DNA from 2 places in the Shimia isoporae genome. Region 2 is predicted to be linked to the other one. Evidence: riboswitches for the same ligand, from Rfam matches in the RefSeq annotation. Region 2 holds a riboswitch; the other holds the start of a gene.

Region 1 (11,523 bases), on a different contig from region 2:
CCGCAAGTCTTTGCTGCACTGGAGCTGTACACACGCGGCGATTTCAGCCCGACCAAAACCACGGGCGCATGGGCAGGCGAGATCGGCATGGTCCAAATGCTGCCAGCCGACATCATCGAAAATGGCGTGGACGGCGATGGCGACGGCAAGGTACGTTTGAAAACCTCGGCGCAGGATGCGCTGATGTCCGGCGGCAAGATGCTGAGCCATCTCGGCTGGCGCAAAGGAGAACCGTGGCTACAGGAAGTCACGGTTCCGTCCAACCTGGACTGGTCCAAATCCGGTCTGGACACGACTCTAAACGCCCGCGAGTGGGCCAAAATGGGCGTAAAGCCCCGCTCTGGAAAGCTGGCAAACCTGCCGGCTTCGCTTCTCCTTCCGCAAGGCCGCAACGGACCGGCTTTCCTCGCCTATCCGAACTTTCACGTATATTTCGAGTGGAACAAAAGCTTCGTTTATGTGACCACCGCCGCCTATTTTGCCACCCGCCTAGAGGGCGCTCCACGATACAATATGGGCAACGCCGATCCCGGTCTTTCGGGCAACCAGATGAAAGCGCTCCAGAAAAAGCTGAAGGCCCGCGGGCATGATGTCGGCAAAGTCGATGGGATCCTTGGCAAGCTCACGCGCCGCGCGGTTCAAGCCGAGCAGAAACGTCTGGGCCTTCCGGCGGACGCCTGGCCAACTACGGAATTGCTGAACAAGCTGTGAGCTTCACTGGCGGATGGGAAACCGCATCCCGTCCGCCGTCTGAACCACAAGGCGACCGTCATTTTCGACGTAACGGTCACATCGCTCGACGCCGGTGACAAAAGTCACGCAGACAGTCGAGTTCTCGGCAACAACCCAATGGCCATACCAGGTTCCCCCACCGCCATAGACATACTGGTATTGACCGTTGCTATCGAAAACCGATTTTCCATCGTCGTAGAACGTGAGCGTCTGCCCAGACAAACGCGCATTCAATGACTCCGCGTCAAATGCCTGATCCCCCGGTTGGGTTTTCCAGTCCTGCGCGGCGACGGGTGTGGCTACGAGGGCAAGAACGGCGAATAGCGAGCGCATGGCAACCTCCTGTTTGTGGTCAGCATAAGGGCGCAATTGCTCTCGCAGGTGTCACGTTGCAGTGAACGGCAGGTCAGGCCACAAGTGTCTCTGCCGCCTTCAGATCGACGCTCACAAGCTGGCTCACGCCCTGCTCAGCCATCGTCACACCGAACAGCCGGTCCATCCGCGCCATCGTTACCGCGTGGTGGGTGATGATCAGGAAGCGCGTGTTGGTGCGGCGGCACATCTCGTCCAGCAAGTCACAGAACCGCGTCACGTTGGCATCGTCCAGCGGCGCATCAACCTCGTCCAGCACACAGATCGGCGCCGGATTGGCGAGGAACACTGCAAAGATCAGCGCCATTGCTGTCAGCGTCTGCTCCCCACCGGACAACAGCGATAGGGTCGACAGCTTTTTGCCCGGAGGCTGACACATGATTTCCAGACCGGCCTCAAGAGGGTCGTCGCTTTCCACCAGAACGAGGTTCGCCTCGCCCCCGCCAAACAGGTGGCGGAACAGCAAGCCAAAGTTGCTGTTCACTTGTTCAAAGGCAGTCAGCAGACGCTCGCGCCCTTCCTTGTTCAGGCTGGCGATCCCGTTTCGCAAAGTGGCGATCGCTTCCTCCAGATCGGTTTTTTCACCGGTCAGGGTGTCGAACTCTTCCTGGACTTCCTTAGCGTCTTCCTCTGCCCGCAGGTTCACGGCGCCCAGCGCATCGCGTTGACGCTTCAGGCGGTTCACATCGGCTTCAACCTGCGTTGCGTCCGGCATGTTGTCCGGATCGACATCCAGCCGTTCAAGCAACTCCTCAGGAGAAACTTCCTGATCTTCCATGATCCGTTCGGCGGCATAAGCAACAGTTTCCCGTGCCGCATCCGCCCTCGCTTCGCTTCTCGCCCGCGCTTCACGCGCCTCACCAGCCAGGCGCTCAGCCTCACGCGATGCGTGCTCTGCCTGCCGCGATGCTGTCTCCGCTTCAGCGAGGACATCGGCAGCCGATCTACGGCGTTCCTCGGCCTGATCGATCGCCTCGGACAACTCTTCGCGCTTGGCGGCAATTTCTTCAGGTGCGGCGCCTGCGTCGATCAGCTCCTCTTCGCTGGCGTCCTTACGCTCGGCCAGTTCGTTCATCCGCTTTTCGGCAGTTTCAAGGCGGTGGCGCCAACCGCTAATCTCTTTGGTGACTTCCTGAGAGCGCTTCAGGCGCGCCTCGCCTTCACGGCGCAACTCGTCATGTGACGACCGCCGCGACATCATCATGATCCGTGCCGCTTCGACGGTCATCTTGATGTCTTCTACCTCGGCTCGCGCGGCGTCAAGATCGCCCAAATCCGCCAAAGCGCGCTCCGCTTCCTGCAACTGGGCCCGCGCCGCCATGGCCTCTTCCTCGTGCCGCGTCACCGCAAGGCCCAGAGATTCAAGCCTGCCTTCCGCAAGGTTGCGGTCCGCTTCCGCGCGGCTCAAGGCACGGTTTGCGTCGGCCACAGCGCGATCCGCAGACCGGCGCGCCTCTCGTGCGGCCTGATCGACCTGCGCCAACTCCTGCAAACGCGATTGCAACGTTTCATGCGCTTGCACCGCGCCATCAGCCCGCGCCGTGGCTGCTGCCATGGCCTGTTTCAACTCCTCAAGGCGGTTCAACTGCTGCAGGCGCAGTGCCGCCGCGCTCGGTGCATCTTCGGCCCAGGCGCGGTATCCGTCCCACCGCCAAAGGTCACCCTCAAGCGACACAAGGCGCTGACCGGGCTTAAGCAAAGGCTGCAACTGGATGGCATCTTCGGTGGCCACCAAGCCGATCTGGCTCATACGACGTTCCAGAACCTCGGGCACAGACACATGCTCAACCAGCGACGTCACGCCAGCGGGCAAGGGCTGCACCTCATGATACTGTGGCAACACATACCAGCCCGAGGGCCCGTCTTCCTCGACTTCAGGCGCCCGAAGATCATCAGCCATAGCCGCGCCCAGCGCTTTCTCAAAGCCCTGTTGCACCTGAAGGCGATCCAGAATTTGGCCACCTTCGGCAGTGTCACGTTCGACCAGTTTCGCCAGCGCCGTTGTCTCTGCGCGCAGCGCATTCAGCTCGCCTTCGGCCTCCGAGCGTTCCGCGCGGGCGTCAGCCTCTCGCGCTTGTGTTTCCGCGCGCTCTTCCTCGACTTCGGCAAGACGTTCCTCGGCGTCCTGTGCGGCATCGATGGCTTCGGCTTCGCTTTCCCGCGCCTCTTCAAGCCCCTCAGCCGCCCGTTCCAGCGCTTCCTTTGACTCGCTCACGGCGTCACGCGCTTTGGCCGCTTCGGCCTCGTTCTTGGCCTGCGTTTTTTGTGTGTCCTCGAGCAAACGGTGCGCCGACTGGTGCCGCGCCGCAAGTCGCGCCACATCTTCTGTCATTTCAGCCAGTTCGCTCTCACGTTCCTGCAAAACCGATGCCGCCTCGCGGGCCTCGTCCTGGGCCGCCTCGAGTTTTTCGGCCTGCCCCTCGCTGGCCTTCGCCAGTTCTTTCTGTTCCCATTCGAGGCGCTCGATGGTTTCTCCTGCGTCGCGGTTCAGGCCCGCCTCGCGCTCCATGTCGCGCCCCAGTTGCAGAATGCGGTTCTTGAGCGTTTCGATGATTTGCAGCGCGTGGGCTTCCTGATCATTCAGGCTGTCACGCTGGACCTGCAGTCGCTGCAAAACAGCCGCTGCAATGGCTTCTTCCTCACGCAAAGGCGGCAGAGCATCATCTTTTGCCTGCCGCTCCTTTGCAGCCACGCGGCTCAGACCTTCGGCCTGCGCTGCCTGCGTGGTGCGGGTTTTGAGTTCGTCGTCAGCCGCCGCGCGGGCTTCATCAGCCTCGCGCCACCGGCGGTAAAGCAGCATGCCTTCGGATTGGCGCAATTCTTCGCCAATCGCCCGATAGCGAGCCGCCTGACGCGCTTGCCGCGCCAGTTGCCCCAACTGGTTGCCCAATTGTTCTATGACATCATCGACACGCGCCAGATTGGTTTCCGCACCCTTGAGTTTTAACTCAGCCTCGTGGCGACGCTGGTAAAGACCCGAGATACCCGCGGCCTCTTCAAGAATCCGTCGACGCGCCTTGGGCTTGGAGTTGATAAGTTCGGCGATTTGACCCTGCCGCACGAGTGCTGGTGAATGCGCACCTGTCGACGCGTCTGCAAACAGCATCTGCACATCGCGCGCCCGAACATCCTTGGTGTTCACCTTGTATGCGGATCCGACATCACGGGTGATGCGACGAATGATTTCCAACGCGTCGTCATCATTGAACCCGGCTGGCGCGAGCCGTTCGGAATTGTCGATTTGCAGGCTGACTTCCGCAAAATTGCGCGCAGGACGGGTCGCAGCACCGGCAAAAATCACATCTTCCATGCCGCCGCCGCGCATTGCTTTGGGGCGGTTTTCCCCCATAACCCAGCGCAGCGCTTCAAGCAGGTTGGACTTGCCGCATCCGTTCGGCCCAACCACACCCGTCAGACCATCCGCGATAATCAAATCGGTCGGATCGACAAAGCTTTTAAAGCCGGTCAGTCTGAGTTTCGAAAAGCGCAAAGCGGCGTTGGTCCCTGTCTGAGTGCCTTTGTTTTCTGGTCTGCCCGCGTGATTCCCGCAGTTTTCCAAGTCTGCAAAGGCCCAAGCGCTTGAGTCAACGCTTAACCACACGATGTGGCCGATGCGCCCGAGTTATCCACAAGATATTGGCTGAAAACCCAACGAAACGCCGCGGCACCCCGCCGCTTGTGCCCTCAACAATGTCGGAAACAGCCTTGACCCCACAGGCAAAAAGCCGCCAAACAGGGCGGGCACGGTATGTTGCTACGCTTGCGCAGTGACTCGGGAATGAGGAACGGACTTTTCCAAAGCCTCAGCCGCCCCCGCGACTGTAAGTGGCGAGCGCGCGTTCAAAACCACTGGAGGCCAACTCCGGGAAGGGAATGCACCGCGTTGACCCACGAGCCAGGAGACCGGCCGTGCAGACAGTGAAACCCTCTTGGACGCCCGTCGGGTGTGACGGGAAAGGAGAAAAGACTATGACAACCAAGACCGCGACTATCGCCGCAACAGGTTCCAACACGCTGGCATTTGCTTTCACTCTGGTGGTTGGCCTCGGCCTGCTGACCGTTTCGGGCATGGCACAGGCAACTGTCCTGCACGATGCAGCACACGACCAGCGTCACGCAATGGCATTCCCCTGCCACTAAGCGCACGCCGCACGGACCAATGACCAAAAATCTGTTGTCCAGCGCTGTGTTCGCTGGCCTGATAGCAGGGCTGATTGCCGCTCTGCTACAGTTCTTTTTTGTCATCCCGCTTCTGCTGGAAGGCGAGCTCTACGAATCCGGCGCGCGCCTGCATTTCCATGCTGACGGTACGCCAAGTTCCGACAGGGGCGCGCCCGGCCTTGGCGGAGAAACCGGTCGTCACCTCATGACCATCGGCTTCAACCTCGTGACCTACACTGGCTACGGCTTGCTAATGGTGGCGGCGATGGCCTTCGCTCGCGAACGCCGTGGCACGGAAATCACCGCTCAGAATGGCATCATCTGGGGACTTGCAGGCTTTATTGCTGTGCAGCTCGCCCCTGCAATCGGCTTACCGCCAGAGCTTCCCGGCACGCCAGCAGCAGAGCTGGGCCCGCGCCAGGTTTGGTGGATCAGCACCATCCTCGCGACCGCGGTCGGGCTGGCCCTGATCGCGTTCGGCCGCAGCCTACTGATGCACGCGGTGGGTCTCTTGGTTATTCTTGCGCCGCAGTTCGTCGGGGCACCGCATCTGGACACGTTCTGGGGCGTTGCGCCACCTGAACTTTCCGCGGAATTTGCCACCCAGAGCTTGGGATTTGCCGCCGTAGGCTGGGTAACTCTCGGCTATTTCTGCGCCTTCTTCCTCAAGCAAGGCGAAGCGGAATAAACCATCGTCAGGAGGTGGCAGGGCTTCCTCCTGACCCGCTCGATGTGGACGCAGAAGCCGCATCGGCATGACAAGGTCAAAGCGCGGGGACGCGCCCCTTTAGGCAAAACCGCAATCGTCCGGCCGGTCGTGCATCGGGTATGTCTCCATCCGCCGCTTCCACATAAAGCCCAATCAACGCCAGTGTATCGGCAAGATCGGAGTCCGGCTCGATTCCCGCAAACAGATAGGCCGTCTTCTCCGGAGCCCGAAGTGCTATCGCCACAGGCTCCGAACAAACGTTCAAACAACTTACGGTTCTGATAGCGACATCGCCGAGAGCCGGATTTGTCTGCGCCGCCTCGCGTAGCTTGGCGGCAAACGCGCCTCCGGAGGGATGCTCATTTTCTGAGCAACAGGTGTCGCAAACGAAAACTGTATGTGTCACGGCGCGGTCATTCCAATGGGCGATGCTGGACAGAGGCAAAGCGATGCCACAAATTGGCGCGCAAGACCAGAGGAGGAAATTCATGACTGACATTCGCGTCGTTCCCGGCAACCCGCGTGACCCGCAGGCGACCCGCCTTTTGCAGGCCAGCCATGCCTTGATGCAGTCGCTCTTCTCTGCCGAAGACAACCATTTCCTGTCGATCGACGAACTTTGTGTCGACACGATCCGCTTTTTTGTCGCCAAGGAAGGCGAAACAACTCTCGGCTGTGCGGCTTTGGCCAACAAGGGCGACTACGGCGAGATCAAATCCATGTTTGTCGATCCCAATGCACGGGGCAAAGGCATCGCTCACAAATTGATGCACACCCTAGACCAGGAGGCGCGAACGCAAGGGCTTACAGTGCTGAAGCTGGAAACCGGAGACACCCTGACACAGGCGCATAGCCTCTATCATGCACACGGTTTCACGGATTGCGGGCCCTTTGGAGACTACGAAGAAAGCGACGCTTCGATCTTCATGACGAAAACGCTGGCCTAGCTGCAATCCGGTTCAAGATAGGCCGTCGCGCCGCCTGACGGAACGAAGATGTCCACTACGTCACAGTCTTGTTCCTTCAGGTAACTCAATACCGGCGGCGGACCATCGTCCGCTGCACAATCCAATATGCCGGTGACTTTGGCCGCGTCGCCCCGAATTTCGATGACGTCGCAGCCAGTGATCACTTCCATCGCGAGTTCAGCACGCCGCGCCACCCTACCAAGGCGCGGCGCGTATTGGACGTTTACGCGGATCGCTTCGGCCAAACGCCCCTTTTGACGGACATCGAAGGTGCTGCCATCCACCGACACCCGAGTCACCTCGACACCGTGGTAGTGGGGACTCGGCATATTGCACGCCGACACAAAAACAAAAACAATCCACAAACGCATGGCTCGAGCGTGCCAATTCAAGGTTAACGAACTCTTACCGCCCGAGGATGCCTTGCGCCGCCACCCCGCCTGTGGTCAAATCTTTTGACCACTTTTTTTCACATGAGATGCCGATGCCGTTCCAGAAGGTCCAGCCTGAAAAACTCTCCACCTCAGTTGTCCGCCAGATCGAACTCCTGATCTTGCGCGGCATCCTGCGACCGGGCGAAAGGCTCCCTGCGGAACGCGAGCTCAGCGAACGGCTTGGTGTCTCCAGACCGAGCCTGCGTGAGGCTATTTCCACGCTTCAGGACAAAGGCTTGCTTGCTTCCAAAGCCGGTGCCGGCATCTTCGTCGCCGACGTTCTTGGCAGCGCGTTTTCAGATTCTTTGGTGCAGCTTTTCGCCGCCCATGACGAGGCCGTGTTCGACTACATCTCTTTCCGCCGTGATATGGAAGGACTCGCTGCCGAACGCGCGGCAAAGCTGGCTTCGGACACTGATCTGCAGGTAATTCAGGCCGTCTTTGACAAGATGGAAGCCGCTCATCCCAAACGCAATCCGGCTGACGAGGCGCGTCTTGATGCCGATTTTCACCTCGCCATTATCGAAGCCAGCCACAATGTGATCATGCTGCATATGATGCGGTCGATGTACCAGCTTCTGCGCGAGGGGGTTTTTTACAACCGCACGATTATGTTCCGTCAGCGCACAACTCGCCATGAACTTCTGGAGCAGCATCGCGCCATCAACGCTGCGCTTCAGTCCCGCGACCCCGAAGCCGCCCGGGCGGCCGTTGAGGCGCACCTGAATTTCGTGGAGGTCGCTCTCTCGGACCACCAGAAATTTCTCCACAACGAATCCATCGCCAAACAGCGTTTCGAACACGAAGCGACCCGTTGAGTTCGCCCAGCGGCCGCAGTTGGCATCCGGTTAGGGCGACAGTGACCGTCTGAGCCCTCAGCCCACTTTCATCACGATCTTGCCGATGTGGCCGCTGCTTTCCATCCGCTGATGTGCCTGCACGGCTTCATCAAGTGTAAATTCGCTGTCCATAACCGGGGCAACGCGCCCCGCATCCAGCAAGGGCCAGACATTCTCCGCCAGACTCTCGGCGATGCGGGCTTTGGCCAGATCACTTTGCGGGCGCAAGGTGCTGCCCGTAATCGTCAAACGGCGCATCATCACCTGCGCAAAATTGAGTTCGACCTGTGGCCCTTGCAAAAAGGCAATCTGAACCAACCGTCCATCATCGGCCAGAGCTTTGACATTGCGGCCAATGTAGTCGCCCCCCACCATATCAAGGATCAGGTTCGCCCCGCCCTCGGCGCGCATCGCGTCAACAAAGTCCTCGGTGCGATAGTTGATCGCTTTCTCTGCACCCAGCTTCACGCAAGCTGCACATTTCTCGTCTGAACCGGCGGTAGCAAACACCCGCGCGCCAAGAACGCTGGCCAGCTGGATCGCTGTTGTACCAATACCGCTTGAGCCGCCATGCACAAGGAAGCGCTCCCCGGCAATGAGCCCACCACGCTGGAACACATTGGACCAGACCGTAAAGAATGTTTCGGGCAGACAAGCGGCTTCACGCAGCGCCATCCCACGTGGGATGGGCAGGCAATGCGCGGCTGGCGTCAACGCGTAATCCGCGTACCCTCCACCGGGCAACAAGGCACATACCTCATCGCCTTCTGCCCAGTCCGAGACCCCGGCGCCCACGGCGGCGATGGTACCGGATGCCTCCAAGCCGGGCAGATCCGAGGCAGTCGGAGGAGGCGCATAAAGACCTGCGCGCTGCAACACATCCGGGCGGTTCACACCCGCATAGGCGATCTTGAGAAGAACCTCTCCGGGTCCGGGCTGTGGAATGGGGCGTTCGGTCATTTCCAGAACCTCCGCCGGTCCCGGTTTGGTGATCTCCACCGCACGCATCATAGAGCTCATGTCAGGTCCTCAGCCGTCGTTTCGTTGATCAAAGATGTAGCACCGCCTCCAGCACAGGGAACAGAGACTTTTGGCGAAGATCCAAAAACAGAGCGCTGCGTCAGGACCGAGGCGGCGTCCAGCTTCCGGGCATGCCTTTTGGCATCTGCGGCGCCTTTATCCGGCCAAGCATCTCAAGCGGACCTGCCATCATCTTGCCAAGCGGGCTGTTGTTGAACTGGGCCTTGGTTTTTTCAAACTGCATGACGTTTTCAATGCGCCGATCCAGAAACGCCCAGGTCGCGGCCTGCCCTTCGCTGTCGTCGCCGAGCCAATACAAAACTGTTGAGCCATAGACCGCGCTCAACGTTGCGCGCTTCGTATACCAGTTGAAGTCGCGGCTGGTGTCACCGATTGCGATCCAGATCGCATCGCAAGTGCCCCAAATCAGCTGCGCGCCTTGCGCGGCATGTTGCGGCAGCGAGAAAAGCGTCGTTCCGCGACGCACAACTTCGCGATCTGTGCACAGCTCCAACCGTTTTCGGACCGCAAACGTGATCTTCTCGCGGATTTTCATGGCGTCCAGATCGGCCTCCGCCATTGCTGCAACCATCTGCGAATCGCCGCGCAGGTGATATGCGACCGCCAGATCAACGGCTCCGCGCGGACAGATTGCCCGTGCCACCGTTGGATCAACGCCGCTTTCCGTCACCGCGGCGGCGTAGGTCGCTTCCGACCAACCGTCAAAGGGCACATGCATCTCCGCTGCCTCTAGAAGGCGGGTTTTCAGGTCAGTCTGGGGGGCGTCAGTCACGGGGCTTCTCCTGCACTATGCTGCACTGGGTACGATACTAGACAAACTTTGGACCCTTTGCTATACGGCGGCCTCCTGCAATTTCATTGCAACTCAAACTTAGAAAGGTGGTGAAAACCACATGCAGGTTAGTGTTCGTGACAACAACGTCGATCAGGCGCTCCGTGCCCTGAAGAAAAAGCTGCAGCGTGAAGGCGTCTTCCGTGAAATGAAGCTCAAGCAACATTTCGAAAAGCCGTCCGAGAAAAAAGCGCGCGAGAAGGCTGAAGCGATCCGCCGTGCCCGTAAACTGGCACGTAAGAAAGCACAGCGCGAAGGTTTGCTTTAAGCACATCTTTGTTCCAGCTTTGGACACAAGAATAGACAACCCCCGCAGCTCCGGCTCGCGGGGGTTTGTTTTTTCTGCGCCGGAAAACTAGATGTGGCGCGTAGAACGCTTGTGATGACAACCGCACACACCAAATTAGCACCATGCAGAAACCGCCCTTTATCGAGACCGTCAAACAGCATCTGCCGACGCTGGTTTTCATCATCATATTCGCCGGGCTTGTCGGCGCGTTCTACGGCTACATCATGACGCAAATTTTCGGGCGCGGCTTTCACTGGCTCTTGCTGGTTTACGGCGCCGTCCGAGGCATCTTCGTTGCCGTGGTTGTCACCGCGCTGGAACTTCTGGTGTATCGTCAAAAGGTTCAGAGACGCCTGCGGGCGATGGCCTTTGTTCCGGCTTTTCTGGTGCGCTCGCTGATCACCTGTTGGCATCTCGTCGTGGGGCTCACTCTCAGCCACATGGTCTTCAGTCCCGCTTGGGCAACACTGGACATCTGGATACAGCGCGGCCTCTTGCGGGACTTCATCTTTGCTGCGGGTGCGGCGCTGATGATTCAGCTCATCCTGCAAACCCGCAGCCTCGTGGGCGGACGCACACTGCGACATTTTCTGATGGGGCGGTACAACCGGCCGGTCAAGGAAACACGGATATTTATGCTCGCTGACATCGTCGGTTTCACCGCGATCGCCGACAAAATCGGGGATCAGCGCAGCCTCGAGCTGGTGACCAATTTCTTCCTCGACATCGACCCGGCGATTCACCGCAACGGTGGCATGATCCACAATTACGTCGGCGACGAAGTTGTCGCGAGTTGGAGCGATCACGGTAAGGAGCAGAACAAGCGTGTGCTGCACTGCATTCAAGACATATTCAAAAAAATCGACGACGTCCGTGCGCAATACATCGATGAATTCGGTGTCGCTCCAGCGCTGCGCATCGGCATGGCGCATGGTCCTGTCGCGGTGGGCGAATGTGGCGGCGAAAAAAGGCAGGTGATCTATATCGGCGACACCATCAACACCGCCAAGCGCTTGCAGGACGCCTGCAAACCTTATGGTGTCGGTGTCATGACCGATGCCGACACACTTGCGCGCATGGCCATCCCCGAAGGAATGCAAGCGACGGAAATGGGTCGCACAACCCTTAGAGGGCGCGAAACAGAGA
Region 2 (11,523 bases):
GTAAAGAAACTCCCGCCTGTTGCGATGTACTCCTGATCACACCCGATGATCTCCATCAATCGGTCAGAGGCATCCGCAAAGGCCTGCAAGTAGCGGCTCTCTGTCATATGACCGTTATAGTCTAGCCAATCCACTGGTACGGCGCGTCGGGTGGTGACAATCGGCTGGGACAGATCAGCGATGTCAGCCGCGCGACGTACCATACCTGCCTCGGACGAGAGTTTGGCATCATGCTTGTTCAGCACGGCGCCTGACGCAAAGTTCTGCGCTTTAAGAGCCCGCATCATTGAGACAATGTTGTTGTCCCTGATGCGCTCCATCTCGCGGATCGTCATGTGGCCTGACTGCGCGTCGGACTGCCCCGCAATCAGGTCGACCAGCTCGTCAGTGAACTCGGGCACATCCATCAACTTGGTCCACGGCCATTCCAGCGCCGGACCGAACTGTGCCATGAAGTGTTTCATACCCGCTTCCCCGCCAGCCACGCGGTAGGTGTCAAAAAGCCCCATCTGTGCCCAGCGGATGCCAAACCCCATTCGGATACTTTCATCAATTTCTTCTGTGGTGGCGATGCCGTCTTTGACCAGCCACAGCGCCTCACGCCAAACGGCCTCCAAGAAGCGGTCGGCGATATGCGCGTCAATCTCTTTGCGTACGTGCAGAGGAAACATGCCGACGCCGGTCAGGATATCCTTGGCCCGTTCGACCAACTCGGGAGGGTTTTTCTCTGTGGGCACAAGTTCCACAAGAGGCATCAGATAGACAGGATTGAACGGATGGGTCACCACAATCTGCTCAGGGCGCGTCGCGCAGCCTTGAAGTTCGCTGGGTTTGAACCCGCTCGTCGAGCTCCCCAGAATGGCATTCTCCGCACAATGCTCTTGAAGCGTTTGATACACCTTCTGCTTCAGCTCCAATCGCTCCGGCACGCTTTCCTGAATCCACTCGGCCCCGTCCACAGCCTCTGACATGGTCTCATGAAAACTCAGATGGCCCTCTGCGGGCAACGCCGTGTCGCTCAATCCTGGCAAAGACACCCGCGCATTTGCGATCACTTCGCCAATTTTGCGTTCTGCTTCAGGATCGGGGTCAAACACCCGCACATCCCAGCCATTGAGCAGGAACCGCGCGGCCCAACCGCCGCCAATAACCCCGCCGCCGATAATCGCTGCTGTTTTTGTCATGTTTTCTCTCTCCAACTCCATGCCGGGCCGCACAAACTATTCAAAGTAGGCACACTCCAAACTCACTTCTTCGCCTTTTACCAAGAGGGTTTTGTAACAATAGTTGCCGTGCACGACGGGGGCGCAGCTTGAGGTCTCAGCCAAGCAGATGTTCGCTTCGCACTGGCTCCCATCGGAGCAGCTTTTGCCGGCGTCGCTGGCGGGTTTCTCCGGTAAAGAGCAAATCGGAATTTGCGCTTTCTTTCCCAATCGTCCGAAAGTGCCGCCTTGCGCTTGGCACTCCGCCGCTTTTTCGCGCTCTGCCGCGTTACGGGGGGCGGCGTCCTGACACCCGGTCACTAAAACCAAGGCAGCCAAAATGCCCATCGCAGGTTTTCCAAGCAGCATTTCTAAAACTGTTTCCAACACGCCTCGCATCTAAACTTTACCGACGTGATACCGACGCAATATGGCATTCTCCGCACAATGCTGTTGAAGCGTTTGATACACCTTATGCTTCAGCTCCAATCGCTTCGGCACGCTTTCCTGAATCCACTCGGCTCCGTCCACAGCCTCTGACATGGTCTCATGAAAACTCAGATGGTCCTCTGCGGGCAACGCTGTGTCGCTCAATCCTGGCAAAGACACCCGCGCATTTGCGATCACTTCGCCAATTTTGCGTTCCGCTTCTGGATCGGGGTCAAACACCGGCACGTCCGAGCCATTGAGCAGGAACCGCGCGGCCCATCCGCCGCCAATAACCCCACCCCCGATGATCGCTGCTGTTTTGCCCAACTCTCTCTCCCGATCGTTTTCCAGTGTTAGCGTGGCGGCTGCGCCACGTCGTACAGCTTGCTCACGTCGTACCCGTTCTTGGTCAAAGCGGCTTCCGCTTTGGCTCGAAGATCGGTTGAAATTTGAGGGTCGCGAGCCAGTATCCAGCCCGTTCTGCCCGCCGGATTGCCAATCGCTACCACCGAATAAGCATCATCAATCCACAGCACCCAATAGTCGCCGCGTGCAAACGGCAACCAAGGAACAAAGGTCACTTTCAGCTTGCCGCCTTCTATCAACCACGCCTCGCCTTCAGCGGTGCTGGCTTCACCGGCGGGGCTTCCTTCTCGACAGGTATTCAGAACCGAAATCTTGCCATCGGACCGCAGACCATACTCCGCAGTGACACCTTCGCACCCTTTTTCAAAACGGTTGGGAAAGCGCGCGATCTCGTGCCATTTTCCGAGATAACGATCGAGATCGAGTGCCGAAACCGCTTCGATTGGCACGGCTCGGTCACGATATCTCTCCGCGACAGCTGCACTGGTCGACGCAAAGGTAGCGAGGGTTGCGAAGGCGAACGCAAAAAACTGGAAACGACGCATGGGATATCCTTTCATCATGCTTCTCTTTTCACTTCCTTACGTAAGCCAGCGCATTCAGGCCCAACCCCCAAAATCGAACCAGTCGCGGCACCGATGGTTTACCGACGTGATGCCGATGTTTTGCAGACAGGCATTCAGGCCCCTTTCGGAGCCTTTTTCGTCAGCCCAAGCTTCTCGCGCACCTCTGCCGGACCAATCACCCGCGCACCCATATTTTCAATGATGGTGCCAGCCCGTTCCACCAGCTGCCAGTTTTCCGCCAGCACGCCCTTGTCGAGCCAAAGATTGTCCTCAAGACCAACCCTTACGTTTCCGCCAGCCAGCACAGACGCCGCGACATAAGCCATCTGGTTGCGCCCCAGCGAGAACGCTGAAAACGTCCAGTTCTCCGGCACATTGTTGACCATTGCCATAAAGGTATTGAGATCATCGGGCGCGCCCCAAGGCACGCCCATACACAGTTGAACAAGTGCATCGGCTTCGAGGATGCCTTCCTTTACCAACTGCTTGGCAAACCACAAATGGCCAGTGTCAAATGCTTCAATCTCGGGCTTAACCCCAAGATCCGTCATCATTTTTCCCATCTCACGCAACATACCCGGCGTGTTGGTCATAACGTAATCTGCTTCGGCAAAATTCATTGTACCGCAGTCCAGGGTACAGATCTCCGGCAAGCATTCGGCAACATGTGCCACGCGCTCGGTCGCCCCGACCATGTCGGTTCCCGCGACAGGCGGCAGCGGGCTTTCGACGCCCCCAAACACGATGTCGCCCCCCATGCCCGCGGTCAGGTTCAGCACCACGTCCGTCTCGCTGTCGCGAATGCGGTCCGTGACTTCCCGATACAGTCCCAGATCGCGGCTCGGCGCGCCGGTCTCCGGATCACGCACGTGACAATGCACCACCGCCGCGCCAGCCTTGGCCGCAGCGATCGCACTGTTTGCAATTTGCTCAGGCGACCGTGGTACATGCGGACTACGATCCTGTGTGCCCCCCGATCCGGTTACGGCGCAGGTGATAAAGACCTCACGGTTCATTTCCAAAGGCATGGCGATTCCCCTTTTTGCTTTGCCCTAGCCTAACTCGCTTGAGCAACCAGACTTTTCGTAATACGAATTTTATATGTCAAAATACGAAGAAAACGGCGTTTTCCATCCAAATCCAAGGCCTCTCACAACCGCAATACTTGTGCTGGATGATTGCAACACCTTGAGCTTTGCAGCCGCCGTTGATCCGATGCGGGCCGCAAATCGCAGGGCAGGAAAACCGCTGTTTGACTGGCAGTTTTTCACGGCAACTGGCACGCCAGCCTCGCTCACGAGCGGCTTGAACATAAATGGTCCGGCCATCGCCAAGTTGACCTCATGCGACCTGCTGCTGGTTGTCGCAGGTTTTCGTCTTGAAGATCATGCCACACCAGCGCTTTTGTCCTCTCTGCGGCGCATTGCAGGTCAGGGAACGAGCATTGCTGCGATCGACGGCGGCCCCTGGCTCTTGGCACGTGCAGGCTTGCTCGACGGGCAAATCGCCACCACTCATTGGGAGGATCTGGAGGAGTTTGCTACGCGATTTCCGAACGTAAACACCCGCAGGGACCGCTTTTGCATATCGGGCCGGTTTGCGACCTCAGGAGGCGCAGCACCGTGCATTGACATGATGCTATACCTTATAGGAACGCGCTTTGGCAAAACACTCGCACAACGGGTCGGCAGCGCATTTCTATATGACCCACTACCGGCCGGAAGCCAGCCGTTGACGTCCACGCCGCGCAAAGTCCGGCGCAACCCAAGGTTGGCCCGCGCGCTGGAGCGCATGGAGGCGACTATTTCCGAACCGCTCCCCATCCCAGATATCGCGGCCCACGCCGGGCTCAGCGTCCGAGCACTTGAGTTGCGGTTTCAAACACACCTTGGTCTCTCCCCCAAAGCGACGTACTTACAAATGCGCCTTGAGGAAGCCCTGCGACTTGCTCAAGACACGTCTTATCCAGTTCGAGATATTGCGCTAGCGACAGGCTTTATCTCCCCGGCGAGTTTTGCACGCGCCTTCAAGGAGGCCCATGGCCAGTCTGTTCGCTCCCTGCGGTCACAAGGCAGTTAAGTCTTTCAAATTACGTGAAAATACCACTGAATGACACTTTACCGCGCGGCTGCCAGCAAGTTTTCGACGTCAACATGAGCTTCTATGTGTTCCGCCAATTTATCCAGAACAGCTTCGACCGTCGCATCGTAACCTTCGTTTCCGGCCTGAGCCCCAAGCGCCCTAAGCCATGCGCGACGGAACCCGTCATCACGGAACATCCCGTGCAGGTAACTCCCGCTGACACGGCCATCCAGCCCAACTGCCCCCTCATCACGGCCATCAACCCGAGCGAAAGGCCGCGAACAATCCGGCCCGTCGGTTCGCCCAATGTGTATTTCGTACCCGCGAAAGGCCTGACCCGAGGCAACATGCTCCGCCTGCGTTTCAGTTAGGCGTTTGTCGGGTGTCATCACTGTATCCACATCCAACAGTCCGAGCCCTTCGGTGTCTCCAGCAGGGCCTTCGATGCCCTCCGGATCGCGCACCCATTTGCCAAGCATTTGATATCCGCCACAAATACCGAGAACATGCCCTCCACGCCGCAAATGAGCGGCAAGATCAATATCCCATCCTTGAGCCTTCAGAAACGCCAGGTCACCTCGCGTTGACTTGCTTCCCGGAATGATAACCACGTTTGCATCTCCGGGGACCGGCTCTCCGGCTCGCAACATCTTGAGCGACACGCCGGGCTCTTGTGCCAAAGGGTCCAGATCGTCGAAGTTTGCAATCCGCGACAAACCCAGACAAACCACTTTCAACCCGCCGCTCCGTTCTGCGTTTTTAATGTCCAGCGCATCTTCCGCAGGTAGTTTCCAAGCTTCACCAAAATACGGCAGCACACCGAAACCAGGCCAACCGGTCGTGTCTTTTATGAGTTGATACCCGCCATCAAACAAACTCGGATCGCCTCGAAATTTGTTGATCAGAAAGCCCGCCACCAGAGCAGCGTCTTCCTCCGAAATCACCGCCTGAGTACCCACGATCTGCGCAATCACGCCGCCGCGGTCTATGTCTCCGGCCAGAATTACGGGTACATCGGCGGCTTGCGCGAAGCCCATGTTGGCGATATCGCCCTGCCGTAAATTCACCTCTGCCGGGCTGCCGGCCCCTTCCACAATGACCAGATCATTCTGAGATTTCAGACGGTTAAAACTCTCGAGCACCGCTTTCATCAATTGCGGCTTGAGCTTGCTGTATTCACGCGCCTTCACAGTGGTCAGACGTTTTCCCTGAACGACGACCTGCGACCCCACATCCGTTTCAGGCTTTAACAGTACTGGGTTCATATCCACGACAAGGGGCTTACCGCAGGCGAGCGCCTGCAAAGCCTGCGCACGGCCAATCTCGCCACCATCCGAAGTCACGGCCGCATTGTTAGACATGTTCTGCGGCTTGAAAGGCGCCACCGACAGCCCTCGCTTCCGTGCCGCACGACACAGCCCTGCGACGAGCATCGACTTGCCGACATTGGAGCCCGTGCCCTGGATCATAACCGCTTTTGTCACGTCACACCTGCTTGGGCAAAAACGCCTCGACCGCTGCCGAGGCGATCACCAGCACATTGCCGTCGTCGGGATTGGTCACATTCATGCCGCCGAACACGGCTTTAACCTCCGCCCGACCGCGTGGGAGATGCGCAACCAAAGCGTCGCAATCAACCTTCTCTGGCTCCTGCACACCTACGGTCACCTGCACTCGCATTTCCTTGGGGTCTTTGCCCAAGGCAGCAAACATCGGAATAGAGGAATGGCGGATCGCGTCCTCGATCGCGCGGCCTGCAGCCTTGGTGTAATCCTGACCGTATTGGTCGTTGCCCATGCCCATTTCAATGATGAAACGCTGATCACTCATGCTGCGACCTCCACATCAAGCGCCACCGAAATCGCAACATTGGCGATCACAGTTGGGTTGCCATCCGGGCGCGGGACGTCCAAGCCTCCCTTGACAGGTTTTACAGTGACTTGTCCGTAGGGAAAGATTGCCGCTATGACATCAGTTTCAACGTTCTCAGGCTGCTGAACCGCCACCTCTACGGTTATGAACATTTCGGATTTGTCTTTCCCGAACAGCTCGGCAAGATTGATCGAATTATGCCACAGCGCATCCTTCACAGCCCGCGACGCGGCTTCGGTATAGTCCTGACGGCGTAGAGATGAGCCCATACCAAATTCAGTAAGCAAACGTTTTCTGGGCATCAGAACTCCACCCCAGCCTGCGCCTTTATTCCATCTCTGAACGGATGTTTCAGCAACGTCATTTCCGTCACCAAATCTGCGGCCTCAATCAATTCTGGCTTTGCGTTACGTCCCGTGCACAGAACGTGTGTCATCTCCGGCTTTTCGCTGAGCAAAAAATCCACCACGTCGTCGATATCCAGATAATCGTTGCGCAATGCGATGTTGATTTCATCGAGCATCACAAACTTGTTTGAGGGATCACGGATAAGCTCTTTAGCCAACTCCCAACCAGCCTCAGCCTTGGCAATGTCACGCTCTCGGTCCTGCGTCTCCCAGGTAAACCCCTCTCCTGAAACGTGAAATTTCACTTCTTTTGGAAAGTGCTCTTCAAGAAAAGCCCGTTCGCCAGTGGCCATCGCACCCTTAATAAACTGGACCACGGCAACCGGCATATCATGAGCGATGCAACGCATGATCATGCCGAATCCCGACGAGGATTTACCCTTACCGGGGCCAGTGTGCACGATGATCAGACCTTTTTCCTCGGTCTTCGTAGCCATCATCCTGTCGCGAGCCGCCTTGATTTTCGCCATTTTTGCCTTGTGGCGTTCGTTCTGGTCTTCGGCCTCGGCCATTGGTAACCCTCCGTTCGTGCTTGACTCTGCCCGCATCATTGCCCATTCGGGTGGACGCTGGTTCCTGTTCTTAGAGCAGGTGAAAAGGGAATGCGAAAGGGGGCCGAGATCAACCCCCAAAAGCAGCCGCCCCCGCGACCGTGACCGGAGAGGTCCGCCGCACGCCACTGGGCATAGCCCGGGAAGGCAGGCAGACCGAAGGCGAAAGCCTGAATCCGCAAGCCGGGAGACCTGCCAGCCAAAAAGACATGAACCGGACGGGGTGTTTCCGGTGTCGGGCTGTCCACAGGCTTCCCGCGCTTTCCCCGTCCCTGCTAAGGGACCGAAACAAATGGCTGACGCAAACGCGCCTGTCGAACTGCTTGTCTGCATCAAATGCCGTGCAGGTATGCCGACCGACGTCGAAGGCCCTCGCCCCGGAACACAACTTTTTGAAGCGCTCAGCGCGGCTGACTTACCGGAGAACGTCACTCTAAAAGGCGTTGAGTGTTTCTCCAATTGCGACCATGGCTGCTCTGTCACCATCCGCGGTGGTGATGACCGATGGACTTATGTCTACGGCAATTTCACGGGCGCAGATGATGCCGAACTTGTGGCTGAAGGCGTCTCAAAATATGCGGCGACCACGAACGGGCTTGTCCCGTGGCGCGACCGTTCCACCCATTTCCGCAAAAACTGCATCGCACGCATCCCCCCACTGGAGATTCCCGAATGAGCACCCTTGAAAAACTGCCAGTCACCGTCATCACCGGGTTTCTCGGTTCCGGCAAAACGACCCTTGTGCGCAATCTGATGCAGAAGCCGCAAGGCAAGCGCCTTGCCGTTATTGTAAACGAATTCGGCGATGTAGGTGTGGACGGAGAAATTCTCAAATCCTGTGCCATTCCGGACTGCCCGGCCGAAAACATCATGGAACTCGCAAACGGTTGTATCTGCTGCACAGTGGCGGATGACTTCATTCCAACAATCGAAGCACTGATGAAGCTGGACCCGCGTCCGGAGCATATTCTGATTGAAACGTCCGGCCTCGCATTGCCAAAACCTTTGCTCAAGGCGTTTGACTGGCCAGACATTCGCTCCAAGATCACGGTTGATGGCGTTATCGCATTGGCCGATGCCGAGGCGGTTGCCGACGGCCGCTTCGCACCAAATGTGGCTGCAGTCGACGCCCAGCGCGAAGCCGACGAAGGCCTGGATCACGAAACGCCTTTGTCAGAGGTCTTCGAGGACCAGATCAGCTGCGCAGACATCGTTTTGCTTACAAAACCGGACCTTGCGGGTCCGGAAGGAGTCGCGAAGGCCAAGGAAATCGTTCTGTCCGAAGCTCCGCGTCCGCTGCCAGTGGTTGAGGTAGCCGAAGGGGATGTTGATCCACGCGTGGTTCTGGGGCTGGAGGCGGCGGCAGAGGACGACATGGATGCCCGCCCCTCTCACCATGATGGCCATCACGATCACGAGCACGACGACTTTGAAAGTGTTGTAATCGAGGTTCCAGAGCAATCCGATCCGGGAGCATTTGCTGCAAAAATCGAGAAAATGGCCAAAGATCTCAACATACTGCGAGTCAAAGGCTATGCAGCGGTTGAAGGCAAACCGATGCGTCTTCTGGTTCAGGCGGTTGGTGCGCGCGTGCGTCATCAATTCGACCGCCCGTGGAAGCCCGAAGAAGGCCGACAGGGGCGGATGGTCGTGATTGCCGAACATGATGACGTAAATGTCGATGCGATCCGCGCCGCTCTGCTAGACTAAGCTACCATGCACGTCGTCTTTCGCGAAAGCCATGGCCTTGACGAGGCTGAAACCCCGATTGACCTGGGCCAGTCCCCGGCCGATTTGGTGGTGCTGTCCTTTTCTGACAGTGACCTTGGTGCTTTCGCGGCAGGCTGGCACCGGGCGAAAGGAGATCTTCCCACCCTCAGGCTGGCAAATCTGACGGCGCTGAAACATCCTCTGTCAGTCGACACTTATGTTGAACAAACGCTGTCAGGCGCCAAAGCTATCCTGATCCGCCTGATCGGTGGAATTTCGTATTGGCAGTACGGCATTCAGCAGGTGCAGGCTTTGTGCGAGAAAAAAGGCATCGCGCTGGCAGTGTTGCCAGCGGACGGTCGGCCTGATGAGCGGTTGGACGAAGTCTCCACCCTACCCGCCTCGACGCTTCACCGCCTGACGCACCTTTGTGACACCGGCGGCGCGATTGCCGCGCAGGCCGCATTGGCGCAATTGGCGCTCGCGGCAGGGCTCTATGCACGTCCCGTGCCAGGTTCCAAGGCTTTGCCCAACCATGGTGGCTGGACACCTGAGAACGGGCTCACCGATCCACTCGCGGATCGGAGCCCAAACAAACCGCTGGTCGCCATAACCTTTTACAGAGCATACGTAAGCGCTGCGGACACTGCCCCGATCGAAGCAATGTTTGCAGAGTTCAAGGCGCGTGGCTTTGACGTTGTGGGGCTGTTTGCGCCCTCTCTGAAGGTACCTGAATCAGCGCAATGGCTTGCCCAAACCCTTAGCGCGCTCTCACCAGTGGCAATCGTGAACGCTACTTCCTTTTCCGGCAAGGGGGATGATGGGACATCCCCGCTGGATGCAACGGATGCTCCGGTTTTTCAGGTTGCCCTCTCGACGTCGCGGAAAAAAGCATGGGCAGAAGCCGAACGCGGTCTTGCTCCAGCGGATCTTGCAATGCACGTGGTTCTGCCTGAAGTAGACGGCCGCCTGTTTGCCGGTGTCAGCTCATTCAAGGAGCCAGGTAAAAAAGACGCAGCGCTAGAATATTCACGCTTTGCCCATCGCGCCGTCCCTGATCGCGTTTCGGCCATCGTAAGCAAGGTCGAGCGCTGGGTGCGGCTCGGAAAACAGGAAAACGAGGACAAACAGATCGCGTGTGTTCTGAGCACGTACCCGGGCAAAGACTGGAATATGGCCCATGCGGTTGGTCTCGATCCGCTAGCGAGCGTAGACGCTATTCTTGAAGACCTGTCGCAAGCCGGATTTCAGCTTGATCCAGAAAAGTCTGCAAACCTCGAAAATCGCCTGCTTGAAGAAACCCTTGCTTGGTCTTTGACAGACTATCAAAAGGCACTGGAAGTGTTACCGCCCTCCCTAGCGAAGGCTCTTGAGAGCGCGTGGGGGGCACCAGAAAATGACCCACGTTTTTCCGCGGGAGCGTTCCATTTTCACGCGGTTCAGAGCGGAAATGCCTTGATTGCACTTCAACCAGAGCGCGGATCTGATCAACTGCGCGAGGACGAATACCACGACCTCTCACGCGTCCCCCGCCACAGCTATGTAGCCTTCTACCTCTGGATACGGCAGGAACTTGAAATCGATGCTCTGGTTCACATCGGCGCCCATGGAACCCTTGAATGGCTTCCGGGAAAGTCCGTCGCACTGTCGGGCGAGTGTTGGCCAGAAGCGCTGATTGGCGACCTTCCTGTAATATACCCCTTCATCGTCAACGACCCCGGAGAGGCCGCTCAGGCCAAACGGCGCATTAACGCGCTCACTTTGGGGCATGTTCCGCCGCCGTTAAAAACGTCTGCGACACCGGAAAGGTTCGCGCGCCTGGAAACTTTGCTCGACGAGTTTTCCAATGCAGACGGACTTGATCCGAAGCGCCGAGATCGATTGCAAGCCGACATTCGCGAGGAAGCTGAAGCGCTCGGCCTTCAAGCTGAGTTGGGATTGGACGACGCCACTTCTCTGGCAGAGGCAATCACTCGGATTGACACGTTTGTTTGCGACATCAAAGAAAGCCAGTTCGGCGATGGCCTGCATATTTTCGGACGTGCCCCGGAACACCCTGGTGGTTTTGATGCTGTACCTTCAGCCAGCGCCGAACGTCACGCGCTGCTGCGCGCATTGAGCGGTAAACGCATTGAAGCCGGTCCTTCAGGCTCGCCCTATCGTGGTCGGCAGGACGTTCTGCCCACTGGTCGCAACCTTTACACAACTGACCCAAGATCGGTCCCGTCCCGCTCGGCATATGCCCAAGGCGTGAAACTCGCCGAGGAACTCGTCCGTCGCCATCTTCAGGAAGAAGGTGACTATCCCAAAAACCTCATCGTAGATCTTTGGGGTTCTG

The links. Region 2 has a riboswitch for cobalamin ahead of BXY66_RS11035 (DUF1636 family protein). Riboswitches for the same ligand answer to the same signal wherever they lie in the genome.
Region 1: linked by a shared signal. The riboswitch ahead of BXY66_RS15460 (CbtB domain-containing protein) and the one ahead of BXY66_RS11035 (DUF1636 family protein) in region 2 are both predicted to bind cobalamin.

The regions. Positions count from the first base shown of each region.
Region 1 covers NZ_SMGR01000003.1:226,244-237,766, forward strand. The annotation lists gene BXY66_RS15445 (lytic murein transglycosylase) at 1-711, shown strand, start outside; gene BXY66_RS15450 (hypothetical protein) at 715-1,065, opposite strand; gene smc (chromosome segregation protein SMC) at 1,139-4,594, opposite strand; cobalamin riboswitch at 4,832-5,030, shown strand; gene BXY66_RS15460 (CbtB domain-containing protein) at 5,074-5,244, shown strand; gene BXY66_RS15465 (CbtA family protein) at 5,264-5,953, shown strand; gene BXY66_RS15470 (DUF1636 family protein) at 6,030-6,380, opposite strand; gene BXY66_RS15475 (GNAT family N-acetyltransferase) at 6,463-6,921, shown strand; gene BXY66_RS15480 (hypothetical protein) at 6,918-7,271, opposite strand; gene BXY66_RS15485 (FadR/GntR family transcriptional regulator) at 7,427-8,194, shown strand; gene BXY66_RS15490 (NAD(P)H-quinone oxidoreductase) at 8,252-9,235, opposite strand; gene BXY66_RS15495 (COQ9 family protein) at 9,336-10,028, opposite strand; gene rpsU (30S ribosomal protein S21) at 10,150-10,356, shown strand; gene BXY66_RS15505 (adenylate/guanylate cyclase domain-containing protein) at 10,500-11,523, shown strand, end outside.
Region 2 covers NZ_SMGR01000001.1:2,241,915-2,253,437, forward strand. The annotation lists gene BXY66_RS10990 (carnitine 3-dehydrogenase) at 1-1,184, opposite strand, end outside; partial or broken gene BXY66_RS10995 (3-hydroxyacyl-CoA dehydrogenase NAD-binding domain-containing protein) at 1,629-1,958, opposite strand; gene BXY66_RS11000 (lipocalin family protein) at 1,985-2,557, opposite strand; gene bcoG (3-dehydrocarnitine:acetyl-CoA trimethylamine transferase BcoG) at 2,677-3,591, opposite strand; gene BXY66_RS11010 (GlxA family transcriptional regulator) at 3,665-4,642, shown strand; gene BXY66_RS11015 (cobyric acid synthase) at 4,681-6,114, opposite strand; gene BXY66_RS11020 (Lin0512 family protein) at 6,131-6,475, opposite strand; gene BXY66_RS11025 (Lin0512 family protein) at 6,472-6,819, opposite strand; gene cobO (cob(I)yrinic acid a,c-diamide adenosyltransferase) at 6,819-7,436, opposite strand; cobalamin riboswitch at 7,478-7,689, shown strand; gene BXY66_RS11035 (DUF1636 family protein) at 7,768-8,151, shown strand; gene cobW (cobalamin biosynthesis protein CobW) at 8,148-9,185, shown strand; gene cobN (cobaltochelatase subunit CobN) at 9,192-11,523, shown strand, end outside.